Regions from separate parts of the Bacillus sp. 01N42_2 genome, predicted to be linked through region 1. Evidence: predicted binding sites of a transcription regulator. Region 1 holds the regulator's gene; each other region holds the start of a gene.
The links. Region 1 encodes LexA, which represses DNA repair genes until DNA is damaged. Its sites were predicted from a motif close to CGAACATATGTTCG; they were not measured.
Positions count from the first base shown of each region.

Region 2: the regulator LexA is predicted to act here: its motif matches at 1,709-1,722, upstream of AC1DN5_RS13110 (YhjD family protein).
Region 3: the regulator LexA is predicted to act here: its motif matches at 1,272-1,285, upstream of uvrB (excinuclease ABC subunit UvrB).

Region 1 is NZ_JBFTRO010000002.1:99,989-103,269, reverse strand. It holds gene AC1DN5_RS04465 (prohibitin family protein) at 1-274, shown strand, start outside; gene AC1DN5_RS04460 (YndM family protein) at 301-750, opposite strand; gene AC1DN5_RS04455 (hypothetical protein) at 907-1,335, shown strand; gene lexA (transcriptional repressor LexA) at 1,674-2,294, opposite strand; gene yneA (cell division suppressor protein YneA) at 2,447-2,758, shown strand; gene AC1DN5_RS04440 (YneB family resolvase-like protein) at 2,774-3,281, shown strand, end outside.
Region 2 is NZ_JBFTRO010000005.1:167,466-170,746, forward strand. It holds gene AC1DN5_RS13100 (sodium:solute symporter family protein) at 1-1,008, opposite strand, end outside; gene AC1DN5_RS13105 (DUF3311 domain-containing protein) at 1,005-1,205, opposite strand; gene AC1DN5_RS13110 (YhjD family protein) at 1,326-1,685, opposite strand; gene AC1DN5_RS13115 (TVP38/TMEM64 family protein) at 1,836-2,462, shown strand; gene lepB (signal peptidase I) at 2,459-2,974, shown strand; gene AC1DN5_RS13125 (monooxygenase) at 3,120-3,281, shown strand, end outside.
Region 3 is NZ_JBFTRO010000001.1:262,664-265,944, forward strand. It holds gene uvrB (excinuclease ABC subunit UvrB) at 1-1,196, opposite strand, end outside; gene AC1DN5_RS01415 (CsbA family protein) at 1,371-1,607, opposite strand; gene AC1DN5_RS01420 (PEP/pyruvate-binding domain-containing protein) at 1,907-3,281, shown strand, end outside.

The sequences.
Region 1 (3,281 bases):
GGATAAAGCCACACAGGAAGCCATTGATGCAAGAGTGAAGTCTTCACAGGAGCTTGAACGGACGCAGACTGAAATTAAAATAGCTGAAGCAGAAGCGAAAAAGAAAAAAATTGAAGCGGAAGGGATCGCTGATTATAACCAAATCATAAAAAAATCAATGTCTGATGAAATGATCAAATATAAATGGATTGAAAAATGGGACGGAAAAACACCGAAAGCGACAGGCACAGACTCACTGCTGCAGCTGCCGCTGGACGATCAGAAGCAAAAATAAAAAGAAAGGAGGCGGATGCCTCCTTTTTATGTTTTTTCTTCAGAATCTTTTTCCGGCATTAATTCTTCAGACGCCTCGGTTTGATATCTCAATTGTGTGCTGTCTGTCCCTGTTTCGCCCTGATAATCTTCAGGCAGCACAAATTGCTGCAGATACCGGTGGAAAAATGCTTCAAAAACAGAAAGGCAAAATGCAGAAATAACCGCTGCCGCTGCAGGGGAGACATTAAACCCGCCAATGTTCATTAGAAATATCCATAATATAATGAATGAAATTCCGAAATCAGCTGCAACGGCTGTAAAATTGCTTGTTCGCGGCAGAATCATGCAATCACCCAAAAAGTAAGTGACCAAACTTAAGATCAAGGTAATAAACAGAACGTTTAAAAAAGTTACTTGGTACATCAGATCGAGAACAATGTACAGCAAAGCAAGTGTGAGCGCTGTTTTAGAAGCGAAAGCAATTACATGTTTCATTTGAACCACCTTCGTTATTTCGTTTAGTCTTCATTGTAGGCAATCAGCAAATTTTTAAACTGGTATATAGTGGTTATAAAGTGTGCGTTTCAATAAAATGTAAATAGACATCACCATATTCACAAGTTAAAATATGTAAAAAAGGGGGATGCAAAATTGAAAAAATGGTGGATATGTATTGCTGTTTTTTTATTATGTTTTTGCGGAGTACACTCAGCAGAAGCGGCTACCACTGAATTCGGATCAAAAACAAGCTTTATAATGGAGGGAGATGTAAAAGAGTTTTTTATTGAAAATCCGGGGGCTGTATCAGCTGATGATTACCTATTAGGATACAAGTTCACCATTGTGAACAATTCTTCATGCAATTTAAACGTGAAACTCCAGCGGATGGCGCTGAACGGAAACTTTTATACATTAAGTTCTAAAAGTTACAGCGGCAGCTGGTTAAACCTAAGTGCCCAGGACAAAAAATCAATTGATCCATATCACAAATACAGGATTCTGATTGAAAGCTCTTCAAACGTCTGTGAACCTGTTCATATTAAAGGGTTATACGGCGTGGAATATTATCATTTTGATTGAAAATAGATACCCGCAAAGGCAGCGGGTTTTTTTACACCTCATCAAAACTTATTGTGCTATGTACTAAATTTTCACAAATACAATGTAATCCGCCCGCTCCAGGTAAAGGTAGATGTATATCAAAATCAGCCCGCACAAATACAAAAGTTGAAAAATGGATAAAAAGTTTCCTTTAGGAAACATTATTTGTTGACTTCAAAAGTGAGATGACAGATAATAAAGATGTAAGTTTTTCCTCCTTAGCAGGTTCGTTTCTTAAGCCAGGGCGAATCTGCTCTTTTTTTGCAAAAGAAAAACCCCTTTCAGAGGGGTTTTACGATAAATAAAGTTTAATAGAATTAATGAACGGCTCTGAATACGCCGATCACTTTCCCTAAAATGCTTACGTTTTGCAGGATAATCGGTTCCATCGTCGGATTTTCCGGCTGCAGCCGCACATAATTGTCTTCTTTATAGAAGCGCTTGACCGTGGCTTCATCATCTTCGGTCATAGCCACCACGATTTCCCCGTTATTGGCCGTGTTCTGCTGTTTGACAATGACGTAATCTTTGTCAAAAATGCCGGCATCAATCATACTTTCTCCCATGATTTCTAACATGAATACGTGTTCTCCCGGAGGAACCATCCGGTCAGGAAGCGGAAAATACTCGTCGATATTTTCAACAGCCGTAATCGGAATACCCGCCGTCACTTTTCCGATGACCGGAACATTGACAACCTGGCTTTTCGGAATTTGGACTTCTTCTTCATCCAATACCTCAATCGCTCTCGGTTTAGTAGGGTCCCGTCTGATCAGGCCTTTTGTCTCCAGCCGCGCCAAATGTCCGTGCACGGTTGAACTGGAAGCCAGTCCTACTGCTTCTCCTATCTCTCTTACAGAAGGCGGATATCCTTTCGTTTTTACCTCTTCTTTAATAAAACGCAGGATATCAAGCTGCCTTTTTGATAGCTTCGTCATATTTCGCACCTCAAAACGTCGATTTTAAGTAGATTATAGCATGATTTTCCTGACAGTACAAACATAGGTTCGAAAAAAACGATTGACAGAAACATTTGTTCGTATATACTGAAAGGTATAAAAAGCGAACAAACATTCTGGAGGTTGTTTAAATGGCGAAGGAATCTATCATATTTGTCGGACTGTTTACTGCGATTTTAAGTGCCGTTATTTTACTTGTTTCATGTGCGGGAAATGATCAGGCACTCAGCCAATATGTTAAAATAAAGGTTCAGGACGGAGATACTCTGTGGTCACTTGCGGATCAAGTAGCAGAGAAGAAAAATATTAACAAAGAAGATTTCATTGAGTGGGTGACGGAGAATAATCATCTCCAAACTGCTGATATAAAGCCCGGAGACGAACTTATTCTTCCGGTTAAAAAGGAGCATCCGGCCGTATATCAGCTGGCCATTGTCAATTAGAGAGGAAAGAGAGAAATGAAGGCGCTCATTTATGCCCGGGTAAGCACAAACAAAGAACAGCAGCAGACGTCTTTAAAAAGACAGGAAGAGGAGCTCAGTGAGATCGCTGCGGCAAACGGCATGGAAGTTGCAAAAGTCATTTCAGAGAAAGCCAGCGGTTACGAAATGGACCGCGACGGAGTATTTGAAATGCTTGATGAAATTAAAAAGTCACATATTGACGCGATATTGGTGCAGGATGAAACAAGACTGGGAAGAGGAAACGCCAAGATCGCGCTTTTGCATTGTATTTACAGGGAGAACGTAAAGATATATACGACGGCTCATAAAGGTGAGCTGGAGCTTTCCGAAGCTGATACGATGGTACTCGAAATCGTCAGTATTGTTGAGGAATATCAAAGGAAAATTCACAATATGAAAATCCGGCGGGGAATGAAAAGAGCCGTAAAAAACGGCTATAAACCTGAACGGAATCTGAAAAACAGACATGAAAACAGCGGAAAAGAAAAAAAAGAGGTTCCTG
Region 2 (3,281 bases), on a different contig from region 1:
CATTGAACCGGGGACAAGCGCCGTCAGAATGCCCGCCGATCCGATCAGTCCGACAAACCAAGGATCAAAGGTTTTCACTGACAGCTTTAATAAGGCGAGATCCGTGTCCGCCCCTTTTAAACCGGGCACCTGCAGAATCGCTGCAAATCCGGTAAAGATGACAAACAGCAGGACAAGCTGATAAAGAGGCATGATGATCGCGTTTTTCCGAAACACCCGCGGATGCTCCGCCGAATAGGAAGCGGCAAAGGTATGGGGCCACATATAAAAGCCGAGAGCGGTCAGCAGGACGGTTGAGCTGAACCATGAAGGGCTCTGTCCGGTTTTAGAAAGTGTAAGAAATCCGGGTTTTGCGGCGTCGATTTGTTTGAACATCTCCGCAAAACCGCCGTAGTAATGAATGGGCAGATAAATGCCTAAATACAGGACGATGCCTAAAATCATGATGTCTTTGACGACTGATATCCACGCTGAACCGTGGATTCCTGAAATCATCACATAAATCGTGATGGAGACAGCGCCGATCCAGACTGCGGCTGATGGCGGAATCTGGCCGTACGACGTTGCTGAAACAATTAATCCGAGCCCTTTCAGCTGCAGGACGAGATAGGGGATGAGAGATGCGATGCCGACGAGCGATACGAGAATGCCGAGGAGCGGGCTGTTGTATTTTGAAGTAAAAAAATCAGATTGCGACATCAGTTTGTGCTGTTTGGCGTATGTCCACACGGCAGGCAGAAGCCAATATGACAAAATGTAGGCAAGACAGCCGTAAGCGATAATGTAAAAGGCGGGACCCCCTTTTCCGTAAGCCCATCCGCTTCCGCCGAGGAATGTGAAGGTCGTGTAAATTTCTCCCGCCATTAATAAGAAGACAAACATCGTGCCGAAGCCGCGTCCGCCCACCGTCCATTGTTCAAGATCCATCTTTTTTCCTTTTCGGGCGCGGATTCCGAGATATACACAAAACAGGAGCACGGCGGCCATTACGGGAAATGCGGCGTTCATTCCGTCTCACCCGCCTTGTTTTCTTTGTCCAATTTGTAAACCGCAGCCATCAGAACAGAAGTCAGAACCGCCCAGATGACGACATATGCGAGAATGAAAGGCATTCCGAAAACATAAGGCGTCACCCGGTTGGCGAATGGAATGCCGGCGAGAATTCCGAAAAAGGGCAGGGCAGCGAGAACATGAATCAGTTTCATAACATTCCTCCTTTTCATTGAAAACAGCGTGTCCCGAATTATAAAGAAAATCATGTCGAATGTATAGTGTGAATAGTCTGAATTTTATTGATTGAAAGGAAAAGCAGTCACGGCTGCTTTTTAAATGGCTGCAAGAGACAGGTAATACTCCAATAAGGCGGTTACCTGTTCCCGTATTCTCGGGTTGAAATAACGGTGTTTTTCTTCATAGCCGTTAATGGTGCATATATAAAGCGTAAATGCTTCATCTCTTTGGGCTTCGTATATTTTGATTTTACGCTTTCTTAACTCTTTTCGAACATCACTCAAATCCTTTTGTGCTAATTTTAAAGAGCAGCTGATAAGCTGTTTATAGGGTTGTTTTAATTTGAACGGGCACGAATCAAGCGCTTCGAGATCCCGATTCAGAATGGCGGCTGCCATGGGCAGAAACAGCCCTTTTTCGATGAGGTCGCGGGTGCCGCTCCGGATGTCAGGCATAAATACTCCTTCTTTCTTAAAAGAGAACATTTGTTCTTATTTTATACTCGCTTACACGATATTTCAAGTCGGAAAATCTCGTAAACATTTTCGTTTTTTGGAGATAATGTGTAGAATAAGGATAGACAAACTCGTTAAGGAGTATAAACGTTGGAGCAATTTTTATCATATTTGACTGAGGAACAGCTGACGGAATGGTTCCAAAGCTATAGAGCTTTCGGCCCGGCTGCTGCGGTTTTACTGCCTTTTATTGAAGCGTTTCTTCCGTTTTTGCCGCTTGTTGTATTTGTGGTGGCGAATACGAATGCATTTGGACTGTGGGAAGGTTTTTTTCTGTCGTGGCTCGGATCTGCGGCAGGATCACTGCTTATGTTTTATGCCGTCCGCCGTTTCGGACAGAAAAGAGCTTTCGGTTTCATCCGCAGGCATCAGACCATAAGGCGGATGATGCTGTGGGTTGAGCGGCACGGTTTCGGTCCGCTGTTTATTTTACTTTGCTTCCCCTTTACGCCGTCCGCTGCGGTTCATATCGTTGCCGGCCTGTCACGGGTGGGGGCGCTGCAGTTTGTATCAGCCGCCGCTATGGGGAAAATGGTCATGATCTTTATGATCAGCTTTATCGGGTATGACCTTCACGCGCTCTTTACACAGCCTTTCAGGATGGCGGGCGCCTTAACGGTGATAACGGTGCTGTGGTATGCAGGAAAGCATATCGAACGGCGTTTACAGACGAGGATCAGTCAGCATGAGAAAGACGGAGGGAGACAGGAATCTTGAAAAAACGATTTTGGTTTATAGCCGGCGTGCTTATCGTTGTTTTGGCCATACAATTAAAAAATGCCATTTTTATTGATTATAAAGTCGAAGGAATCAGCATGAATCCGACCTTTAAACAAGGAAATGAGCTGATAGTCAACAAGTTTTCCCATCGTTACAAAACGATCCGCCGTTTCGATATTGTCCTGTTTAAAGGCCCACACCGCAAAGTGCTGATCAAACGTGTCATCGGGCTCCCGGGCGAGTCGATCGCTTACAGGGAAGACCAGCTGTATGTGAATGGAAAACGGGTTTCAGAACCGTTTTTAAAACCGTTAAAGTCATCATTGTCCGCAGGCAGCCATGTGACCGGTGATTATACATTGAAGGAAACGACCGGGCGCAAAAGCATACCGAAGGGGCAATATTTCGTTATTGGCGACAATCGCATATACAGCCTCGACAGCCGCCATTTCGGACCGATTAAGGATAAAGACATCGTCGGGGTCATCAGTGAATCAGACGCCAAGTGAACGGCGTCTTTTTTTCGGAAATGATTGTCAAAAGGCAGAGGGAAGATTATAATGGAGATTGTTACGCATGAAACAAAAATCAAGCGTTTTATTTTTGATGATTTTGTTGCGCGCGTAACAATAAATATGAAAGAAGGCTGATGAGATGGAAACACAGGCTGCCATTATCGGGGGAGGTCCGGTCGGGCTCATGCTCGCATCAGAGCTTGCGCTTGCCGGAGTGAAAACGACTGTCATTGAACGATTGAAGAAGACGGTGCCCTATTCCAAGGCGCTTATCATGCATCCGCGCACACTGGAGCTTTTT
Region 3 (3,281 bases), on a different contig from region 1:
TACGGTCCCGGAGTAGCCGACACGTACACGATATTGTGCATATGTTTCTCAAATTCCTCGAATCGGAGCGGACGGTTGTCAAGCGCTGACGGCAGGCGGAACCCATGATCGACAAGCACCTGTTTTCTTGCCTGGTCACCGTTGAACATGCCGCGCACCTGCGGAATCGTCACATGTGATTCATCAACGACGATCATAAAATCGTCCGGAAAATAATCAAGCAGCGTATACGGCGTAGAGCCCGGAGGACGGAGCGTCAAGTGTCTTGAATAGTTCTCAATGCCCGAACAGAAACCCATTTCCCGCATCATTTCAAGATCATATCTCGTCCGCTGCTCAAGCCGCTGCGCTTCAAGGAGCTTGCCGTTTTCGCGCATGACTTTCAAGCGCTCCTCAAGCTCCTGTTCAATGTTCAGAATCGCTTTTTCCATCTTTTCCGCCCGGGTGACGAAGTGGGAAGCCGGGAAAATCGCGACATGATCGCGGTCGCCGAGAATCTCTCCGGTCAAAGCGTCAACTTCTCTGATCCGCTCTATCTCGTCTCCGAAAAATTCCACTCTGATACAATGTTCGTCACGGGAAGCCGGGAAAATTTCCACAACGTCGCCGCGCACGCGGAACGTCCCCCGCTTAAAGTCGATATCATTGCGGGCATACTGGATATCCACAAGCTTTCTCAGCAGCTCGTTCCGCTCAATCTCCATTTCCGGTCTGAGCGACACGACCATCTCCCGGTATTCTTCAGGCGAACCGAGACCGTATATGCATGACACACTCGCAATAATAATGACATCTCTCCGTTCAAACAGAGAGGATGTCGCGGAGTGCCGCAGTTTATCAATTTCATCGTTAATACTTGCGTCTTTCTCTATAAATGTATCCGTTTGAGGCACATACGCCTCCGGCTGATAGTAATCGTAGTAGCTGACAAAATATTCGACAGCGTTGTTCGGAAAAAACTCCTTAAACTCGCTGTACAGCTGTCCGGCAAGGGTTTTGTTATGGGCAATGACCAATGTCGGCTTATTGACTTCTTTAATCAGATTGGACACGGTAAAGGTTTTGCCCGTCCCTGTCGCACCCAGGAGAGTCTGGTGTTTTCTGCCTTCCTGTATGCCTTTGACAAGCTTCTCAATCGCTTGCGGCTGATCTCCCTGGGGCTGATATTTCGAGACTAACTCAAAACGATCTTTCACAAAAAAGCCTCCGTTTCTTTACGAAATCTTCCTATTGATATAGTAACACAATGACAGGCAAAATCACTAAAAATACGAACTAAAGTTCGATGGTTTGTTTTTACCAAGTCAATTTTTGTATAAAAAACCTGCTTTTATGGCGTAAAAGCAGGCTTCCATTTCATATTCACCATGTCAGGCATTGTCTTTCTTTTTATCTGCTTCTTTTTTGGCCATGTACAGCCCGCCGGCTACCAATGATACGACATCCAATCCAACGATGAAATACGTTTCGGTGTAACCTTTTAAATAGGATGCGAAAAGCAGTGCGGCTGTGAGAGCGATCGCCACATAATGGTTAAAAGTGACCCGCGTAAAAAGGACGACCAGCATAAAAGGGAAACATAATGCAAAAACGGCTTTTGTAATCACAAAAACCCTCCTCGGGAATTCTTCATCTCATCTGATTATAGTAAAAAATGAAGAATCGGACAATCGCTCCCCTGCTATCACAATACCCTTTTTCAGCAGTCTTCAATCATCTGTCAGAAAAAATGCGAATGTAAATCTATTGAACCATTAATGAAATGAACCAAATTGCCTTTCTTCAGCCGAAAGGAGGAGAAGGATTAGGTCTTTGTGTCTTTGACAGTTTCTTCCTCCCTCTTTACAATGTAATGATAGTGTTTACTATCATTTTCTTGGATGAAGAAAAAAGGGGGTTATACCGCATGTATTCAGTACGATTTCAAAAAGCGGAAGAATCGAGCCGCTCAGCAGGCGCAAAAGGAATGAACCTGATTAAACTGACGAAAAACGGCCTGCCCGTTCCCGACGGTTTTGTCATTCAGACAAATGCGCTGACGCGTTTTATGGAAGATAACCGGCTTCAGGCAGAAGAGGAAAAGATGGAGCGCGCCATTATAAACGGCACGTTTTCAAAAGAGCTCCGCGATGAGCTGATTGCCTCTTTTTATGAATTGAGAGAATCATACGCCTCTGTTGCCGTACGTTCCTCGTCTGCGTCCGAAGATCTTGAAGGCGCTTCTTTCGCGGGCCAGTACGAAACCTATTTAAATATCAAAACAGAAGAAGAGTTTCTCGGAAAAGTGAAAGAATGCTGGGCTTCCTTCTTTTCGGCGCGGGTCAGCGGTTATAAAGAGAAAATGAACAATGACACTGCAGAACCGCTAATGGGTGTTGTCGTCCAAGGGCTGATCAATTCTGAGGTATCAGGGGTAATTTTCAGCCGAAACCCCGTCACACATGATGACGGAGAACTGATGATCAGCGCGAGCTACGGTCTCGGAGAAGCAATCGTTTCCGGAAGCGTGACGCCCGACACATTTATCGTCAATAAAGACACATTCCGGATTGACAAAGAAATCGGTTTAAAAGAAATGTATATCGTTTCTCAAAAGGAAGGCGTGACCGAAAAAGAAACGTCCGCTGACATGAGAAACCGCTTCTGCCTCGATGACGAGAGCATCAAAGAGCTTGCCATGCTGACGATAAAGACAGAAGAACTGTACGATTATCCCGTGGATCTCGAATTCGGATTTGCCGAAAATAAGCTGTACCTGCTTCAGGCCAGACCGATTACAACGATCGCGCAGGATCAGAAAGCGGCAGATGAAGAACGGGAATTTATCATGACGCCTCGGGACCAGAAAGATTTTTGGATCAATATGGAGTCTAATATTGAAGGCCCAATCAGCCCGTTATTCGCCTCTCTCATTGTGCCTGCTTTAGAATACGGCCTCAAAGAGAGTACGAAGACATTCCCTGTGATGGGCATCGAGATTGAGCGTGTCAAGCTCCACCAGGGCCATGTTTTTTCCAGACAGCATAAGACGGACGACAACCTGCCCGCAGGACAGTTAGAAGCGCTTTTTCCCGTTTTGGCTGACCGTATGTATGATATTATTCATGAAACCTTTCTGCCTTTTTATCAAAAGCTGGACGGACTGGCGAATAAGAATCATACACCGGAGACTGCCCTTGAGGCGTTCCGAAACCTGCAAGAATTTTATTTAAAAGGATATGAAGAACATTTCAACATTGTCTTTCCGCAGATTGCGTTAAATATGACACTGGAGTCCATGT